2 regions of the Stenotrophomonas sp. YJH_SMC_40 genome follow, and region 2 is predicted to be linked to the other one. Evidence: predicted binding sites of a transcription regulator. Region 2 holds the regulator's gene; the other holds the start of a gene.

Region 1 (8,187 bases), on a different contig from region 2:
CACCGCGCGCGATTCCAGCCGCACGTACTGGCTGTAGCCGCCGTCGCGGGTCTCGCTGAGGCCGCAGCCGGTGGCCAGCACCGCGTCGCCTTCAAGCCAGTCCGGGTCGGTGCTGGCGACCACGGTGCCGGCCACATCGATGCCGCCCACCAGCGGGAAGCGGCGCAGGATCTTCCCTTTTCCAGTACCGGCCAGCGCGTCCTTGTAGTTGACCGAGGACCAGTGGGCGCGGATCAGCACTTGGCCGGGGTTGAGGTCGTCGACCCCGAGCCGGACCAGGCCGCTGCGGTAGCCGCCGTCGTCGTTTTCGATGCGGAAGGCGGTGAACGGGGTGGTGGGGGCCATCGGCGTTGCCTGACTTCGAGGAAAACGCCACCTTACCCCGTTGCCCCCCTTTCGATCCTGCCGATCCGCCCCATCTTGTATGATCGGTGATGGTTTCACGGCTGGCGGTGCGGGAAGGGCCCGCGCCGCAGCCCAAATCTTGATGGAGCGTGCATGGCCTGGAATACACCCGGCGGCAACAAGGGCGGACAAGGCCCCGAGGACAATCGACGCGGGCCGTTCGGGTCACGCGGCGGTGGCAATGGTGGTGGCTGGGGCGGTTTGCCCGGGCCGCTGAAGGACCTGTTCGACGGCGGCATCGTGCGTTGGGTGGTGGCAGCCGTGGTGCTGCTGGTGCTGTTCTCCAGCTTCCAGCTGATCGGCGAACAGCAGCGTGGCGTGGTGCTGCGCTTCGGCCAGTTCTCGCGCATCCTGCAGCCCGGCCCGAACTTCAAGCTGCCGTGGCCGATCGAATCGGTCACCAAGGTCAACGCCACCGAGATCAAGACGTTCTCGATCCAGGTGCCGGTGCTGACCCGCGACGAGAATATCGTCAACGTCTCGCTGAACGTCCAGTACCGCATCGACGACCCGCAGCAGTACCTGTTCGGCACCGTCGATGCCAACCAGGTGCTGGAGCAGTCGGCGCAGAGCGCCGTACGCGAGGAAGTCGGCCGCGCCGATCTCAACGCCGTGCTGAACAACCGTGGCCCGCTGGCCGTGGCCGCCGAGGAGCGCCTGCAGGCGCTGCTGAAGGCGTTCAAGACCGGCCTGACCGTGACCGGCCTGACCCTGCAGGATGCCCGTCCGCCGGAAGAAGTGAAGCCGGCTTTCGACGAGGTCAACGGTGCCCAGCAGGTCAAGGAACGCCTGATCAACGAAGCCCAGGCCTACGCCGCCAAGGTCGTGCCGGAAGCCCGGGGCCAGGCCTCGCGCGCCCGTACCACTGCCGAAGGCTACAAGCAGGCCGTGGTGTCCAAGGCCGAGGGTGACGCGCAGCGCTTCAGCCTGTTGCAGGCCCAGTACAAGGACGCCCCGGAAGTGACCCGCAAGCGCCTGTGGCTGGAGACCGTGCAGCAGGTACTGAGCGAGAACCGCAAGGTGATCGGTGGCGATGGCCGCCAGCTGATCTACGTGCCGATGACCGGCGATACCCGTCCGAGCACGTCGGCTCCGGCCGCAGTGGCCAACCCGGACGTGGTGATGCCGTCGCTGCCGGGTGCAGCGACGGAAGCTTCCCGTGATCCGGGCCGGCCGGTGGGCCGCCCGACCGGGCGACCGAGCGGCCGTGAGGAGGGCAGCCGATGAAGAGTCCTATCTGGATCGCCGTGATCGTGGCGGTGGTGCTGGGCCTGCTCGGCTCGGTGTACGTGGTCCGTGAGGACCAGACCGCCATGGTGCTGAACCTGGGCAAGGTGGTGCGTTCGGACATCAAGCCGGGCCTGCACTTCAAGGTGCCGGTGGTGGAAACGGTGAAGGTCTTCGACCGCCGCTTCCAGGTGCTCGACACCGCGCCGGCGCGCTACTTCACCGCCGAGCAGAAGGACGTCAGCGTCGACTTCTTCGCCATCGGCTACATTTCCAACGTGGGTGACTACTTCCGTGCCACCGGCGGCGATCCGCGCATCGCCAACGCCCGCCTGGCACCGATCATCACCGACTCGCTGCGCAACCAGATCAACTCGCGCACCCTGCAGCAGCTGGTCTCCGGCGACCGCAGCGAGCTGATCGCCGAGCAGCTGAAGGGGATCAACGAAGCGGTGGCCGGCCTGGGCATGCAGATGATCGACCTGCGCATCAAGCAGGTGGACCTGCCGACCGACAGCCAGGTGATCAACGACGTGTACGAGCGCATGCGTGCCCAGCGCAAGCAGGAAGCCGCAAAGCTGCGCGCGGAGGGCGAGGAGCAGTCGCTGACCATCCGCGCCCAGGCCGACCGTGACAGCACTGTGCTGATCGCCGAGGCCGAGCGTGATGCCCAGCGCCTGCGCGGTGAAGGCGATGCCGAGGCGGCCCGCATCTACGGCAAGGCCGGCTCGGCCGATCCGTCGTTCTATGCGTTCTACCGCAGCCTGGAGGCCTACCGTGGCTCCATGACCGACGGCAACGGCGTGATCGTGCTCGACAAGAACGACCCGTTCCTGCAGTACCTGAAGAACGACCGCTGAGGTCGCAGGGCAGTACCCCACGGGGCCCGGCCATATGCCGGGCCCCGTGCTTTTTCCGGAGTCCCCCATGAAAGATCTGTTTGCCGCTGTCTGCCTGGTCGCGGTGCTGGAAGGCCTGTTCCTGTTCGTCGCCCCGTTCGCCTGGAAGCGCATGGCCGAGCGCCTGCTGGACCTGCCCAGCCCGGCCCTGCGCAGCTTCGGTGGGCTGGTGCTGCTGGCCGGCCTGAGCCTGCTGTGGTGGGTGCGGCACTACCGCCTGCGTTCACATGCATGGCCCGGCTCTGGTGGATGCCAACCTTGGTTGGCGTTGCCGGCCAGCGGCCGGCGCGCCCGCCTGCGTTCACCTGCGTGGCCCGGCTCTGGTGGATGCCAACCTTGGTTGGCATTGCCGGCCAGCGGCCGGCACTACCGGGCGGGGCCTGAGTGGCCGGGACGACCGGGCGGGGCGGCTGACCGGCCGGTAAAGCCACCCGTCGGAAAGGTGGCACCCGACCCCGGAAACCCGGATAATGCACAAAAGCCGGACGGGCCTCCCCGTTCGGCTTTTTCCGTGTCTGGGCCTTCCATCGCCGGCCGCTCCCCGTTTGGAGCCGCCTTGCAGGTGCTGGCCAGCCCCGCCACGGTTTACCCGTCCGCGGCCCCGATGGCCGCAACAAATCGAGGAGCCCGTCATGGGTCAGTCTGTCGTAGTGTTGGGTGCCCAGTGGGGCGATGAAGGCAAGGGCAAGATCGTCGATCTGCTCACTGAGGAAATCGGCGCCGTCGTGCGCTTCCAGGGCGGCCACAACGCCGGCCACACCCTGGTCATCAACGGCAAGAAGACCGTCCTGCACCTGATCCCGTCGGGCATCCTGCGTGACGACGCGCTGTGCCTGATCGGCAACGGCGTGGTGATCTCGCCGGCCGCGCTGCAGAAGGAAATCGCCGAGCTGGAAGCCTCCGGCGTGGAAGTGCGGTCGCGCCTGAAGATCTCCCCGGCCGCGCCGCTGATCATGCCGTACCACATCGCCCTGGACCAGGCGCGCGAGCGCGCTGCCGGTGGCAAGGCGATCGGCACCACCGGCCGTGGCATCGGCCCGGCCTACGAAGACAAGGTGGCGCGTCGCGGCATCCGCATCGCCGACCTGCATTACCCGAAGCAGCTGGAAGAACTGCTGCGCACCGCGCTGGATTACCACAACTTCGTGCTGACCAAGTATCTGAACACCGATGCGGTCGACTTCCAGAAGACCTTCGACGAAGCGCTGGCCTTCGGCGAATACGTGCAGCCGATGAAGTCCGACGTGGCCGGCATCCTGCACGACCTGCGCAAGCAGGGTAAGCGCGTGCTGTTCGAAGGCGCGCAGGGCGCGCTGCTGGACATCGACCACGGCACCTACCCGTACGTCACCAGCTCCAACACCACCGTCGGTGGCGCGCTGGCCGGTTCCGGCGTCGGCGCCGATTCGATCGACTACGTGCTGGGCATCGCCAAGGCTTACGCCACCCGCGTCGGCGGTGGCCCGTTCCCGACCGAGCTGGACGACGAAGTCGGCCAGGGCATCCGTGACCGCGGCGCCGAGTATGGTGCGTCGACCGGCCGTCCGCGTCGTTGTGGCTGGATGGACATCGTCGCGCTGAAGCGTGCCGTGGCCATCAACGGCATCAGCGGCCTGTGCATCACCAAGCTGGACGTGCTGGACGGCATGGAAAAGCTGAAGGTCTGCATCGCCTACGAATACAACGGCAAGCGCACCGAGTACGCGCCGCTGGACGCGCAGGGCTGGGAAGAGTGCACGCCGGTGTACCTGGAGTTCCCGGGCTGGAGCGAGAACACCCACGGCATCACCAACTGGGACGACCTGCCGCCGGCTGCGCGCGCCTACCTGCGTTCGCTGGAAGAGCTGGCCGGCTGCCCGATCAGCATCGTCTCCACCGGCCCGGACCGCGACCACACCATGGTCCTGCAGGATCCGTTTGCCTGAGGTAACGCCGGGCGCTGCCCGGCGTAGGTGACAGGAAAAGCCCCGCGCAAGCGGGGCTTTTTCGTTACTGTGTCAGCGGGGTCGGCGAGGAAGCAAAGCGATGACCAGGATGTCAGCGTGAAGGGCGAAACGGCCGTGCGGATCACCCTGTGGGTGTTGTGGAGCCTGTGGGGCATCGCCTGCCTGGTACTGGTGCTGGGCGCGGCAGCCAATACCCTGGCTTCGCGCACGCAGACGGTGCCGTTGGTGCTGAGCCCTGGCGCAACCGCCCAGATCACCGTCTACCGCCTCATCGATGATCAACTGCGGCTGCGCCTGCGCTATGCCGCGGACGGTACGGACGCTGACCCCGAGGTGCTGCTGCGCATCGAAACTCCGACCGATCATGGAGACTTCCGCGCAGGGGAGCGTTCGGGAGTGGCCGGACAGGGCATCAATCGTGGGCTGGCTTCGGTTGAGTCCAGCGGCCTCATGGCGTCCTACTTCGGCTATGGTCGCGGCGATGCATTGCCACGCGGCCGCTCATGGGTGCGGCTAACCGTGCTGGAGGTGGACCCGGCGCTGGCCGATCGCGCGGCCACCGTCGAGCTGCAGCCGCCACTGGACCTGTTGAAGCTGACTGACCTGGATTATGTCTGGTTGTGGCCGTTCTTCTTCTGGAAAGTGGCGGCACTGCTCCTGCTGATTCCAGGAGCTGCCTTGGCGGTGTTCACGTTCACTTTGCGGCGCTGGCAGCACCGGGCTTCGAAGCAGGCGGATTCAGCAGTGGATACGGATTGATCGATTCCCCCTTCCACCACTGCTTCTCCGGCCCCAGCACGTGCACTTCAAAGTGCAGATGCGGAGCCTCGGCACTGGCGTTGCCGGTGCTGCCGACATAGCCGAGGACGTCTCCGCGCTTGATCACCTGCTTCTCCGCCAGGCCATCGGCGTAGCGCTGCAGATGCGCGTAGTAGTAGCACCAGCGGCCACTGGGCTCGAACTGGTAGATCGTCAGGCCACCGCGCTCGCTGTTGAACAGTTTTTCCACCGTGCCATCGGCCACTGCCAGCACCGGCGTACCGGCGGTGGCCATGATGTCGATGGCATCGTGCACGCGGCCTTCGCTACGCGCATCGGTGAACGTGTCGCGCAGCTGGGAGGCCAGGACGCCCTGTACCGGCAGCAGCAGACCCGACGGCGCATCCGCAGTCCGCGCGGCTGACGGTGCGGTGGCGGCGGGGGCAGGGGCCGTGTCGAGCGGCGCTACCGATCCCTTGGCCGGCGCCACAGCGGCTGCCGGTTGTGCTTCCGGCAGCGAGGCGGCTACCGGCTCGCCTGCATCGCGGCGCAGCCACCAGCCGGCCCCCAGTCCCAGCAGCACGCCCAGCACGATCAGCTGCGAAAGACGCATCGGCTCACTCCTGCATCACCACGGGGACGGAGGTATCCACCGCATCGGCCACGCGCAGCGCATCCCAGTTGGTCATGCGCACGCAACCATGTGACTCGGTCTTGCCGACATGGCCGGGCTCGGGCGTGCCATGCAGGCCGTAGTGTGGCTTGGACAGGTCGATCCAGACCCGGCCGACTGGATTGTTCGGGCCCGGCGGCAGTGTCGCCTTCTTTTCGCCCTTGCGCGCATCCCAGAACAGCTTGGGGTTGTAGTGGAACGGCGGGTCGCGATACACGCCCAGGATCTTCCATTCGCCGATCGGCAGCGGATCATGCTGGCTGCCGGAGGAAACCGGCACCTGAGCGATCACCTTGCCTTGCGCATCCAGCAACTGCAGGCTGGAATCGGACTTGTCGACGACCACCTTGGCCGCCTTCGGTAGCGGCGATGGTGCGATATTGGGCACCTGGATGCGGTTGCCCGCCTTGCTCAGATCCACGCCCGGATTGAGCAGCTTCAACAGCTCAGGGGATGCGTGGAAGCGTTCGCCCAGCGACTCTTCGACGTTGTTGAAGCCCAGCGATTTCAGTTTGGCCTGTGCGGCGGGGCCCTTCGGCACCGCCTGGAACGGCCCGGCGACATCCTCGCTGGTCAGCGTGTAGCTGGCCAGGGGGGTGACCGTATCAGCCTGCAGGGCCTGCCAGGTCGCGTCGTCCAGTTCACCGGTGACGGTCAGGCCGTGCGCCGCCTGGAAACCCGACACCGCGCGCCGCTGGTTGCTGCCCACTTCACCGTCGATCTGGCCGGGCGAGAAATTCGCGCGATCCAGCAGCACCTGGGCATGCAGGGCGGAACGTGCTGCGGTGTCCGGTCCGGCCTTCTCGGCGATGGGGGCGGGCAGTCCAGGCGGCGGTGCCTGCGCGAACGCCGGCGATGCCAGCAGCGAGAGAGCGAGCAGGGTGGATCGGTACACGGGTAATGGCATTGGGAACTCCAGCAGATGACGCCACCACCTTGCCTGCAGGCCGCGCCGAGCCGCCGTGAAAGAGATCTGACGTCTGCATGAGCAGTCGGGTCGTTGCGCCACCGTCCCCGCGCGGGTGCCGCCGGCCAAGGGCTCACCAAGGTGAATGGTGCCCCACGCCATTGGCGGTTGGCGATCAAGATTGCCTGGCGGGCCGCCGATAACGCCACATCCCCCCGTTTTGGATGTACCGATGAACTACTTGAGGAATGTCAGGGTTGCCTGGCGTCTTGGGCTGGGCTTTGGCCTGTTGCTGCTGTTGGTTGCGGCCGTGGTGGCCACCGGCGCCACCGCCAGTGTCGTGCAGAAGCGCGCGATGCAGCAGGTGGTCGATGTCAGCGTGGCCAAGGTGCGCCTGCTCTCGCAGATGCTCGATGCCAACAACCAGATGATGGTCGTTCGCCGCGAGATGCTGATCCGCCAGGGCGATGACCGTGGCCATGATGAGCAGCGCATCGCCGATCTGGTCAAGCGCTATGAGGCCAGTTGGACCGCCTACCAGGCGCTGCCCAGCGACGCCGAGGGCAAGGCCATTGCCGAAACCATCGCCGCCAAGCGTGCCATCGCGCGTCCGCTCAACAAGCAGACCAGCGAACTGATGGAGCAGGGCGACTACCCGGGCGCCGTGGCGCTGACCCTGGGCCCGGTGCAGGAAGCCGCCAACGGCTGGAACAAGGCGCTGTCCGATGGCGTGGACTTCGAAGAGAAGGAAAGCCGTGAGGCGGCCGCCGAGGCGATCCGCCTGGGCGAGCGCAGCCTGCTGCAGTTGCTGGTGCTGGGCGGCGTCGCGCTGCTGGTGGGCATCGCCGCCTCGGTGATGATCGGGCGCAGCCTGACCGGCCCGCTGGCCCGCGCGGTGAACCTGGCCGAGCGCCTGTCCAAGGGCCAGCTGGATCAGGAGTTCCGCCTCGGCGGCCGTGACGAACTGACCCAGCTGGGCGAGGCGATGGCCAGCGTGCGCCAGAGTGTGCAGGCGGCGATCGGCGCGCAGCTGCAGATGGCCGAACAGCACGAGGAGGGTGCGATCCGCTACCGCATGGACGCCAGCGCCTTCCCCGGTGATTTCGGCCGCATGGTGCAGGCCACCAACAGCCTGGTCGAATCGCACGTGCAGGTGGAACTGCTGATGGCCGAAGTGATGCAGCGTTACGCCATCGGTGACCTCAGCCGCGACCTGCCGGACTACCCGGGCGAGAAGGGGACGCTGACCCGCACTCTGGCCGCAGTGAAGCAGAGCCTGATGGCGATCAACGCGCAGATCGATGCACTGGCCCGGGCCGCGCGCGCCGGTGATTTCAGCATGCGTGGCGATGCTGCTGCGTTCCAGTTCCA
Region 2 (8,187 bases):
CGCTGTTGATCTCCACTTCGATCCACAACTCGGTGCGGCGCACGCTGATCATGCCGCGGTCGATCAGCGGCGCCAGTGCGGCGGTGAGGCGGTCGGCGATGCTGTTGAGCTGGCGCTCGGCACGGGCGATCTGTTCCTGGTTGTGCACGGAGACCGGCATGCGCATCTGCGAGGCCATCGACGGCAGCAGGGTCGGGTCGTGCGACGGCGCGGGCGCGGAGGGGCCGATCTTGGTGCCGGACTTGATCACCGAGGGGCTGTCCCAGCCGCCACCCTGCACCTGCTTGTTACCCACCTGCACCGGGTTGATGGTGCGCGGTGCGCCGCCGAAGGCATCGGTGAGCGCGTCGGCCATGATCCGGTACTTGCCCTCGTTGACCGAGGAGATCGCGTACATGACCACGAAGAAGGCGAGCAGCAACGTCATCAGGTCGGCATAGGGGATCGCCCATGCTTCATGGTTGGCGTGCTCTTCGTGGTGCTTGCGGCGGGCCATGTCAGTGCAGGAAGCCGGAGAGGTTGGTTTCGATGTTGCGCGGGTTCTCGCCCTGGGCGATCGAAATCAGGCCTTCAATGACCATTTCGCGGTCGCGGGTGTTGTGCGAGATCACGCTCTTGAGCTTGGCGGCGATCGGCAGGAACAGCAGATTGGCCGAGGCGATGCCGTAGATGGTGGCGGTGAACGCGGCGGCGATGCCGTGGCCGAGTTTGCTCGGGTCGGCCAGGTTCTTCATCACCGCGATCAGGCCGAGAACGGCACCGATGATGCCGAGCGTGGGCGCGTAGATGCCCATCGCTTCGAAGACCTTGGCGCCGGCCTGGTCCTGGTGCTCCTGGCTGCCCAGTTCGATCTCCAGCATGTGACGCATCGATTCGGGTTCAACGCCGTCCACCAGCAGCTGCAGGCCCTTGCGCAGGAACGGGTCCTGCTGCGCTTCCACCTGCGATTCCAGGCCCAGCAGGCCCTGGCGGCGGGCGATGTTGCTCCACTCGACGATCTGCTGGATCAGTTCGCGGCGATCGCTGTGCGGCGGGCGCACGACCCAGCGCACGATCTTGAACGCATGCTTGAACACCGCCGGCGAGGTGTGAAGCAGGATCGCGGCAACGGTACCGACGATGACGATCACGAACGCCGCAGGCGACCACAGCGACGCCAGGCCGGCGCCCTTGAGGATGCTGCCACCGACCAGCGAGGCCAGGGCGAGAAAGAGTCCAATGAGGCTGAGTCTATCCATGGTTCCGGTATCGGCTTGTATGAATGGGACTTGAGACACCGGGAGAATGCGTACAGACGGTAGTCACAGTTTTCGGGTCGCCGGGCCTTGCCCGGCGGCGTTCAGCGTATGCCGTCCACGTCCAGGATCAGTGCCATGCGACCATCGCCGATCAACGTTGCACCGGCATAACCGCGCAGGCCGCGCAGGGCTTTTGGCAGTGGCTTGATGACCACTTCCTCGCGCCCGCGCACCTGGTCCACGACCAGGCCGAAGCGCGCTTCGCCGGCCTGCAGCACCACGATGGTCAGCAGGGTTGACGCGGCCGGCGTCACATCCAGCCACTGGCGCAGGTCGACCAGCGGCAGGGTGTGCGAGCGGCGATCAAGCACGGCGCGGCCATCGAACCAGCCCAGCGAGGTGCGCGGCGCGTGCAGCACTTCCATCACGCGTGCCAGCGGTAGCGCGTAGACGTCCTCGCCGGCCTGCACCAGCAGGGTCGGCAGGATCGCGAGGGTGAGCGGCACGCGGATCAGGAAGCGGCTGCCACGACCCAGTTCCGACTGGATCTGGATCTGGCCGCTCAGTTCGCGGATGCGCGACTGCACCACGTCCATGCCGACGCCACGGCCGGAGATGTCGGTGACCTGCTGCTTGGTCGAGAAGCCGGGCAGGAACACCAGGTGCAGGCATTCCTCGCTGCTCAGGCGGGCGGCGGCTTCCGGATCGATCAGGCCTTTCTCACGCGCCTTCGCGCGCAGCTTCTCCGGGTCGATGCCGGCGCCATCGTCCTGCACCTCGATGCTGACGTAGTCGCCTTCCTGCTGCGCCGACAGGCGTACATGGCCCATCCGCGGCTTGCCTTGTGCTTCGCGCAGGTCGGGCATTTCCACGCCATGGTCGATGGCGTTGCGGACCAGGTGCACCAGCGGATCGGCCAGTGCTTCGACCAGGTTGCGGTCGAGTTCGGTTTCGGCGCCGACCAGCTCCAGGTCCACTTCCTTCTTCAGCGAGCGGGCGACGTCGCGGGCGACCTTGGGGAAGCGCGAGAACACCTTGCCCACCGGCTGCATGCGGGTACGCATCACCGCCGACTGCAGGCGGGCAGTGGCGATGTCCAGCGTCGATACGGCGCGGTCCAGCTCCTCGTCGCGCAGGCGTGCACGCAGGGTCTTCAGGCGGTTGCGGGAAAGCACCAGTTCGCCGATCAGGTTGACGATCGCATCCAGGCGCTTGGTGTCCACGCGCACGGTGTGCTCGGCCTCGGCCATCGGCTTGGCCGCCGGCTTGGCGGCGGGCGCCGGTACGGGCGCCGGGCGCGGTGCAGCGGCAGGTGCCGCCGCGACGGTGGCAGCAGGCTTCGCGCCTGGCGCAGCGCCGCCGTGCAGCTGGTCCAGCAGCGCTTCGAACTCGTCTTCGCTGATCAGGCCGTCGTCGGCCTTCCTGGGCGGCGCGACCGCGGTCGGTGCGTTGCCGCCATGCAGCTGGTCGAGCAGGGCCTCGAATTCGTCGTCGGTGATCAGGTCGCTGCCGGCTGCCGCAGGCGCGGCCGCAGCGACCGGCGCGGCAGTGCCACCGTTCATGTCGAACTGCGCGATCAGGTCCGGCGGCGCATAGCCTGGCTCGGTGCCGGAGGACACGGCGTCCAGCATCGACTGCAGGTAGTCCAGCGATTGCTGGGCGGCGTCGAAGTGGTGGGCCTGCAGCACCGCCTGCCCGGCACGCGCGATGCCCAGGGCCTCTTCAGCGGCGTGGCACAGTTCGACCATCGCGGTGACGCCAAGGAAGCCGGCACCGCCCTTGAGCGTGTGGTATCCACGGAACACCGCGTTGAGCTGCTCGGTGTCCTGCGGTGCCTGCTCCAGCGACACCAGCTGTTCGCCCAGGCGATCCAGGATTTCCTGTGCCTCGATGATGAAATCGGCAGTGATGTCGTCGGATACCGCGCTCATGCTTACAGCCCCAGATCCGACAACAGGTCGTCGGCGTCGTTCTGCGAGACCGCGTGGCGGTCCAGTCCCTTCAGTGCCGGCCCGGCCAGTTCCGGGTCGGTGCGATGCTGTTCCGGCGGCAGGCCGAGTGCGCCGAAGCCCTCGTGCACGCGGCGGACGATGCCGACCACGCGACGGATGATCTGCCCGGTCAGGTCCTGGTAGCTCTGGGTCAGGGCGATCTCGGTCAGGTTGTGGCGGATGCGCTCGAGCTGCGCGTCCTGGCCCGGCTGCAGGCCTTCAGCACGCAACTGTTCGGTCAGGCTGCGGCATTCCTCGGCCAGGTCCAGGGTGCGGTGCGTGGCCTGTTCGGTCATGGCCACCACGTGGTCCAGGCGTGCGCAGGCGTCGTCCAGCTCACCGGCCTCGCTGGGCACGGTCGGCAGCTCACCCAGTGCCTGCCCCAGCTCGCGGGCCAGCCGCGAGAGGCCGCTCATCATCGGCTGCGTACGCAGCGCGACCAGTCCGTCGATGCGCTGCCGCCAGGCGGCCTCGTCACCGGACTCGAGTGCGTCCAGGGCTTCCTGCAGGCGCAGGGCGAGGGCGCTCTTGTCGACCGTGGTATCCATCAGGCGCTGGCCGCCAGGCGTTCGAAGATCTTGCCGAGCTTCTCTTCCAGCGTCTGCGCAGTGAACGGCTTGATGATGTAGCCGTTCACGCCGTTCTGGGCGGCTTCGATGATCTGTTCGCGCTTGGCTTCGGCGGTGACCATCAGCACTGGCAGGGTCTTCAGCTTGGCATCGGCACGGATCGCCTTCAGCAGCTCGATGCCGGTCATCACCGGCATGTTCCAGTCGGTGACCACGAAATCGAACGGCTGGCTCTGCAGCAGCGACAGCGCGGCATGCCCGTCCTCGGCTTCGGCGGTATTGGTGAAGCCCAGATCGCCCAGCAGGTTCTTGACGATCCGACGCATGGTCGAGAAGTCATCGACGATCAGGATGCGCATGTTCTTGTTCAAAGCAGAGTTCCTTTGTTGTTCATTCCGGGCGGCCGGGGGCAGCCGCCTCGGGCATGTTCATTCTTCCAGGCCGGCGTCCGCCGCCTCGAAAATCTTGAGCCGGCCACGCAGGCGCAGCACCGCCTGGCCGTGGATCTGGCAGACCCGCGACTCGCTCACGCCGAGCACCGCGCCGATCTCCTTCAGGTTCAGTTCCTGCTCGTAGTAGAGCGAGAGCACCAGCTGTTCGCGCTCGGGCAGGTGGCCGATGGCCTTGCCCAGCTCACGGCCGAATTCACCACGCTCCAGCACCTGCTGCGGGGTCGGGCCGCCCTGGGCGACGGTGTCCAGCTCGCCCTGGTCCTCGATGCGCGACTCCAGGCTCAGCACCTGGCCACGTGCGGCGTCCTCCATCAACCGCAGGTATTCGGGCAGCGGCATCTCCATCGCGGCGGCCACCTCGGTGGCGCTGGCGGCGCGGCCGCTGCTCTGTTCTAGGCGGCGGATGGTGGCGGCGGCATCGCGGGCACGGCGGTGCACCGAGCGCGGCACCCAGTCGCCACGGCGGATCTCGTCGATCATCGAACCGCGGATGCGGATCGAGGCATAGGTCTCGAACGAGGCGCCCTGGTCGGCGTCGTAGCTGCGCGACGCTTCGATCAGGCCCATCATGCCGGCCTGGATCAGGTCGTCCACTTCAACGCTGGCCGGCAACCGCGCGGCCAGGTGGTGGGCGATGCGCCGCACCAGGTCCGAATGCTGGGCGATGACCTCGTTGGCCGCCGAGCGCTGGACTTCCCTGTACTGGGCTGCGCCTTTCATGCGGCCACCCCGCGCTGCTTGAGGATGCGCTCGAGGAAGAACTCGACGCCGCCACGCGGTTCGGTCGGCGCCTGCCAGCGTGCGGTGCGACGCGCGATCTCGGTGATCGCCAGCGCGGCCGGGCTGGACGGGTAGGCCTTCACCACCGGCTGCTGGCGCTGCACCGACAGGCGCAGCCAGTCGTCCTGCGGCACGCAGCCCAGGTAGTTCAGCGAGACATCGGCGAGGAACTTCTCGCAGACGCGGGTCAGCTTTTCGTACAGCACGCGGCCCTCGTTGGGGTCGCGCACCATGTTGGCCACTACCTGGATGCGGTCCACGCCGCGTTCGCGCGACAGCACCTTGATCAGCGCGTAGGCGTCGGTGATCGAGGCCGGCTCGTCACAGACCACCACCACGGTGTCCTGCGCGGCCTGGCAGAAGGTCAGCACGCCGTCGGTGATGCCGGCGGCGGTGTCCACCACCATGATGTCCAGTTCGCGTTCCAGCTCGGAGAACACGTTGACCAGGCCGACGTGCTCGGCCGGGGCCAGCTCGGCCATGTGCCGGCGGCCGGACGCGGCCGGCACCACCAGCACGCCGTTCGGGCCTTCGACGATGACGTCGTCCAGCGAGCAGCGGCCGGCGACCAGGTCGGCCAGCGTGAAGGTCGGGTTCAGCCCCAGGATCACGTCGATGTTGGCCAGGCCCAGGTCGGCGTCCAGCAGCAGCGTGCGCTTGCCCATGCCGGCCAGTGCCACCGCCAGGTTGGCGGACACATTCGTCTTGCCCACGCCGCCCTTGCCGCCAGTGACGGCAATGGTGCGCACAGGGCCGAGCGGCTCGCTGCGGGTGGCCGACAGCGGGAAGGTCTTGGTCAGCTTGGCGTACTCACGCGACGGCATGGTTCAACTCCGGGTTGCAGGGCATATCGGCCGCGCGGCGCAAATCTTCAAGGCGAAGTACGAGATTGGCCGCACTGGCCCGGTGCAGGTCCTCCGGAACGTCCTGGCCATCGGTCACCCAGGTGATCGGCAGGGCGTGGTCCACGGCCACTGACAGGGCGTTGCCGAAGCGGCCGGTCTCGTCCAGCTTGCTCAGCACCAGGCCCTGCAGGTTGGCGGCGCCGAAGCGGCGGACCACCTCGTCCATGTCGCCGAAGCTGGTGTTGGCCGGCAGCACCAGCAGGGTGCGTACCTGGCGGGCGGCGCGCAGCCACTGCAGCTGCGCGGCCAGCGCGCGGTCGCGCGGGCCCAGGCCGGCGGTGTCGATCAGCACCAGCTTGTAGTCCTTCAGGCGCTCCAGCAGCTGGTCCAGGTCGGTGCCGCTGTTGGCCTCGTGCACCGCGATGCCGAGCTGGCGGCCGTAGCCGTACAGCTGCTCGCGGGCGCCGATGCGGGTGGTGTCGGTGGTGACCAGGGCCACGTCGCGCGGCGCATGCTTCTCGGCGAAGCGCGAGGCCAGCTTGGCGATGGTGGTGGTCTTGCCGGCGCCGGTCGGGCCGACCAGGGCGATCACGCCGCCTTCTTCCAGCGGGTCGACCGGAGCGATCGGCAGCTTGCGCGAGATCAGCCCCAGCATCAGGCCGCGGCCACGATGGGCTTCGGTCTCCAGCGGGATCTGCATGGCCACGTCGCGGGCCAGCCCGGCGTCGAAACCGTACTCGTCCATCAGGTCCAGCGCGGTGGCGCGCACCGGGCTGCCACGCAGGCGCTCGTCGGTGAAGCGGTTCATCTCGCGCTCGATCACCTGGCGCATGCCGGCCACTTCCTGGCGCAGCTGGCGGATCTCGGCGTCGTCCTGGGCAACCACGGTCAGCGTCGGTGCCGGGGCCAGCATGGGGGCCGGGCTGGCTTCGCCGGCGGCTTCGGCCGCTGCCGGTTCGCTGGCGGCGATCCCGGGCTGCGCTTCGGTCACGGCAGCGGTCGGCAGCGGCGGCGGCTGCACGGCCGGGGCCACGCTTTCGTGATGCATGTCGCGCGGCGGGTCGATCTGGAAGCGGGCGCGGTTGGCCGGCACGGTGGCGGCCGGTGCAACGATGGCCTCGGCGAACGGGGCGAAGCTCTGTTCGGGCAGCGCCGGTTCGTTGACGGCGGCGCGCGCCAGGGTGGCGGCGAAGCCAGTGCTGCCACGGGTCGGCACGATCTCGTCGGCGCTGTCCAGGGTACGGCCGGTGGCCCCAACGGCCGCACGGGCGAGGGCGGCCACGGCCGAGGTGGTGGCGGCGACCGGTTCCGGCGCGGGGGTGCTGCTGCGGCGGCGGGTGACCGCGGCGATCACCGCGTCAGCAGCGGTGCGCGGCTTGGGTGCCGGCGGCGGTGCGACATCACGGCGCGAGGCTTCCAGTGCACGCTGCACGGCGCTCTCGTCGTAGTTGGCCGCGGCGACGATCTCGACGCCTTCCTCGATCCGGCGGTTGGACAGGATCACGGCGTCAGGACCATGTTCCTTGCGCACCAGGTTCATGGCCGAGCGCATGTCGGCGGCGACGAATCGTTTGATTTTCATGCTGTGGTCACGGGACGAAGACGGCGGGGTGGCGGTCGGAGAACTCGGGTGGTCGGTGGTCTGCACGGTGCGGGTTCCCCTTGGTATCTGTCTGTTGCGTTGGTTCGAAGGTGGTGTCTGTTTTCTGGCGCATCGGTGGGCGGCGTCAGCTGATCGTTCCGACCAGCTTCAGGCGCTTGTCCTCCGGCACCTCGCTGTAGGCCAGGACCGACAACGACGGAACGCTGTGGCGGACCAGGCGCGCCAGCGCGGCGCGCACCGGGCCCGGTACCAGCACGACCGCCGGCTCGTTTCGCGCTTCCTGCTTGCTGACACATTCGGCCAGGCTCTGGTGCAGTCGCTCTGCGAGTCCGGGTTCCAGCGCGGCGCCGTTGCCCTGCGTGGACTCCTGCAAGACACGTTCCAATTGCGGGTTGAGGGTGAACACCGGCAGCTCCGCCGACATTCCGGCGATCTCCTGCACGATGAAGCGGCCCAGCGCGGTGCGTACGGCAGCGGTCAGCACCGCCGGGTCCTGGCTGCTGGGCGCGTGTTCGACCAGCGCCTCGGCGATCTTGCGCAGCTGGCGGATCGGGATGCGCTCCACCAGCAGGTTCTGCAGCACGCGCACCACCGCCGACAGCGGCAGCGCCTTCGGCGTCAGATCTTCGACGAGCTTGGGCGCGCTCTTGGCCAGGTTGGCCAGCAGGTGCTGCACTTCCTCGTGGCCGAGCAGTTCCGGCGCATGTTC

What was found. The regulator FliA, encoded in region 2, starts transcription of late flagellar genes. The targets are predictions, from matches to a motif close to TAAAGTTTNNCNNNCNNNGGCCGATAA.
Region 1: AC5P6X_RS18605 (methyl-accepting chemotaxis protein) is a predicted target of FliA. The motif match lies at 6,993-7,019, and genes of this name have one in related genera.

The regions. Positions count from the first base shown of each region.
Region 1 covers NZ_JCAFRX010000011.1:43,525-51,711, reverse strand. The annotation lists gene AC5P6X_RS18645 (YhdH/YhfP family quinone oxidoreductase) at 1-345, opposite strand, end outside; gene hflK (FtsH protease activity modulator HflK) at 499-1,632, shown strand; gene hflC (protease modulator HflC) at 1,629-2,492, shown strand; gene AC5P6X_RS18630 (DUF2065 domain-containing protein) at 2,527-3,207, shown strand; gene AC5P6X_RS18625 (adenylosuccinate synthase) at 3,164-4,456, shown strand; gene AC5P6X_RS18620 (hypothetical protein) at 4,574-5,236, shown strand; gene AC5P6X_RS18615 (M23 family metallopeptidase) at 5,172-5,849, opposite strand; gene AC5P6X_RS18610 (L,D-transpeptidase family protein) at 5,854-6,816, opposite strand; gene AC5P6X_RS18605 (methyl-accepting chemotaxis protein) at 7,049-8,187, shown strand, end outside.
Region 2 covers NZ_JCAFRX010000014.1:7,729-15,915, forward strand. The annotation lists gene motD (flagellar motor protein MotD) at 1-496, opposite strand, end outside; gene AC5P6X_RS20025 (flagellar motor protein) at 498-1,238, opposite strand; gene AC5P6X_RS20030 (chemotaxis protein CheA) at 1,340-3,169, opposite strand; gene AC5P6X_RS20035 (protein phosphatase CheZ) at 3,172-3,777, opposite strand; gene cheY (chemotaxis response regulator CheY) at 3,777-4,169, opposite strand; gene AC5P6X_RS20045 (RNA polymerase sigma factor FliA) at 4,227-4,970, opposite strand; gene AC5P6X_RS20050 (MinD/ParA family ATP-binding protein) at 4,967-5,854, opposite strand; gene flhF (flagellar biosynthesis GTPase FlhF) at 5,841-7,457, opposite strand; gene flhA (flagellar biosynthesis protein FlhA) at 7,603-8,187, opposite strand, start outside.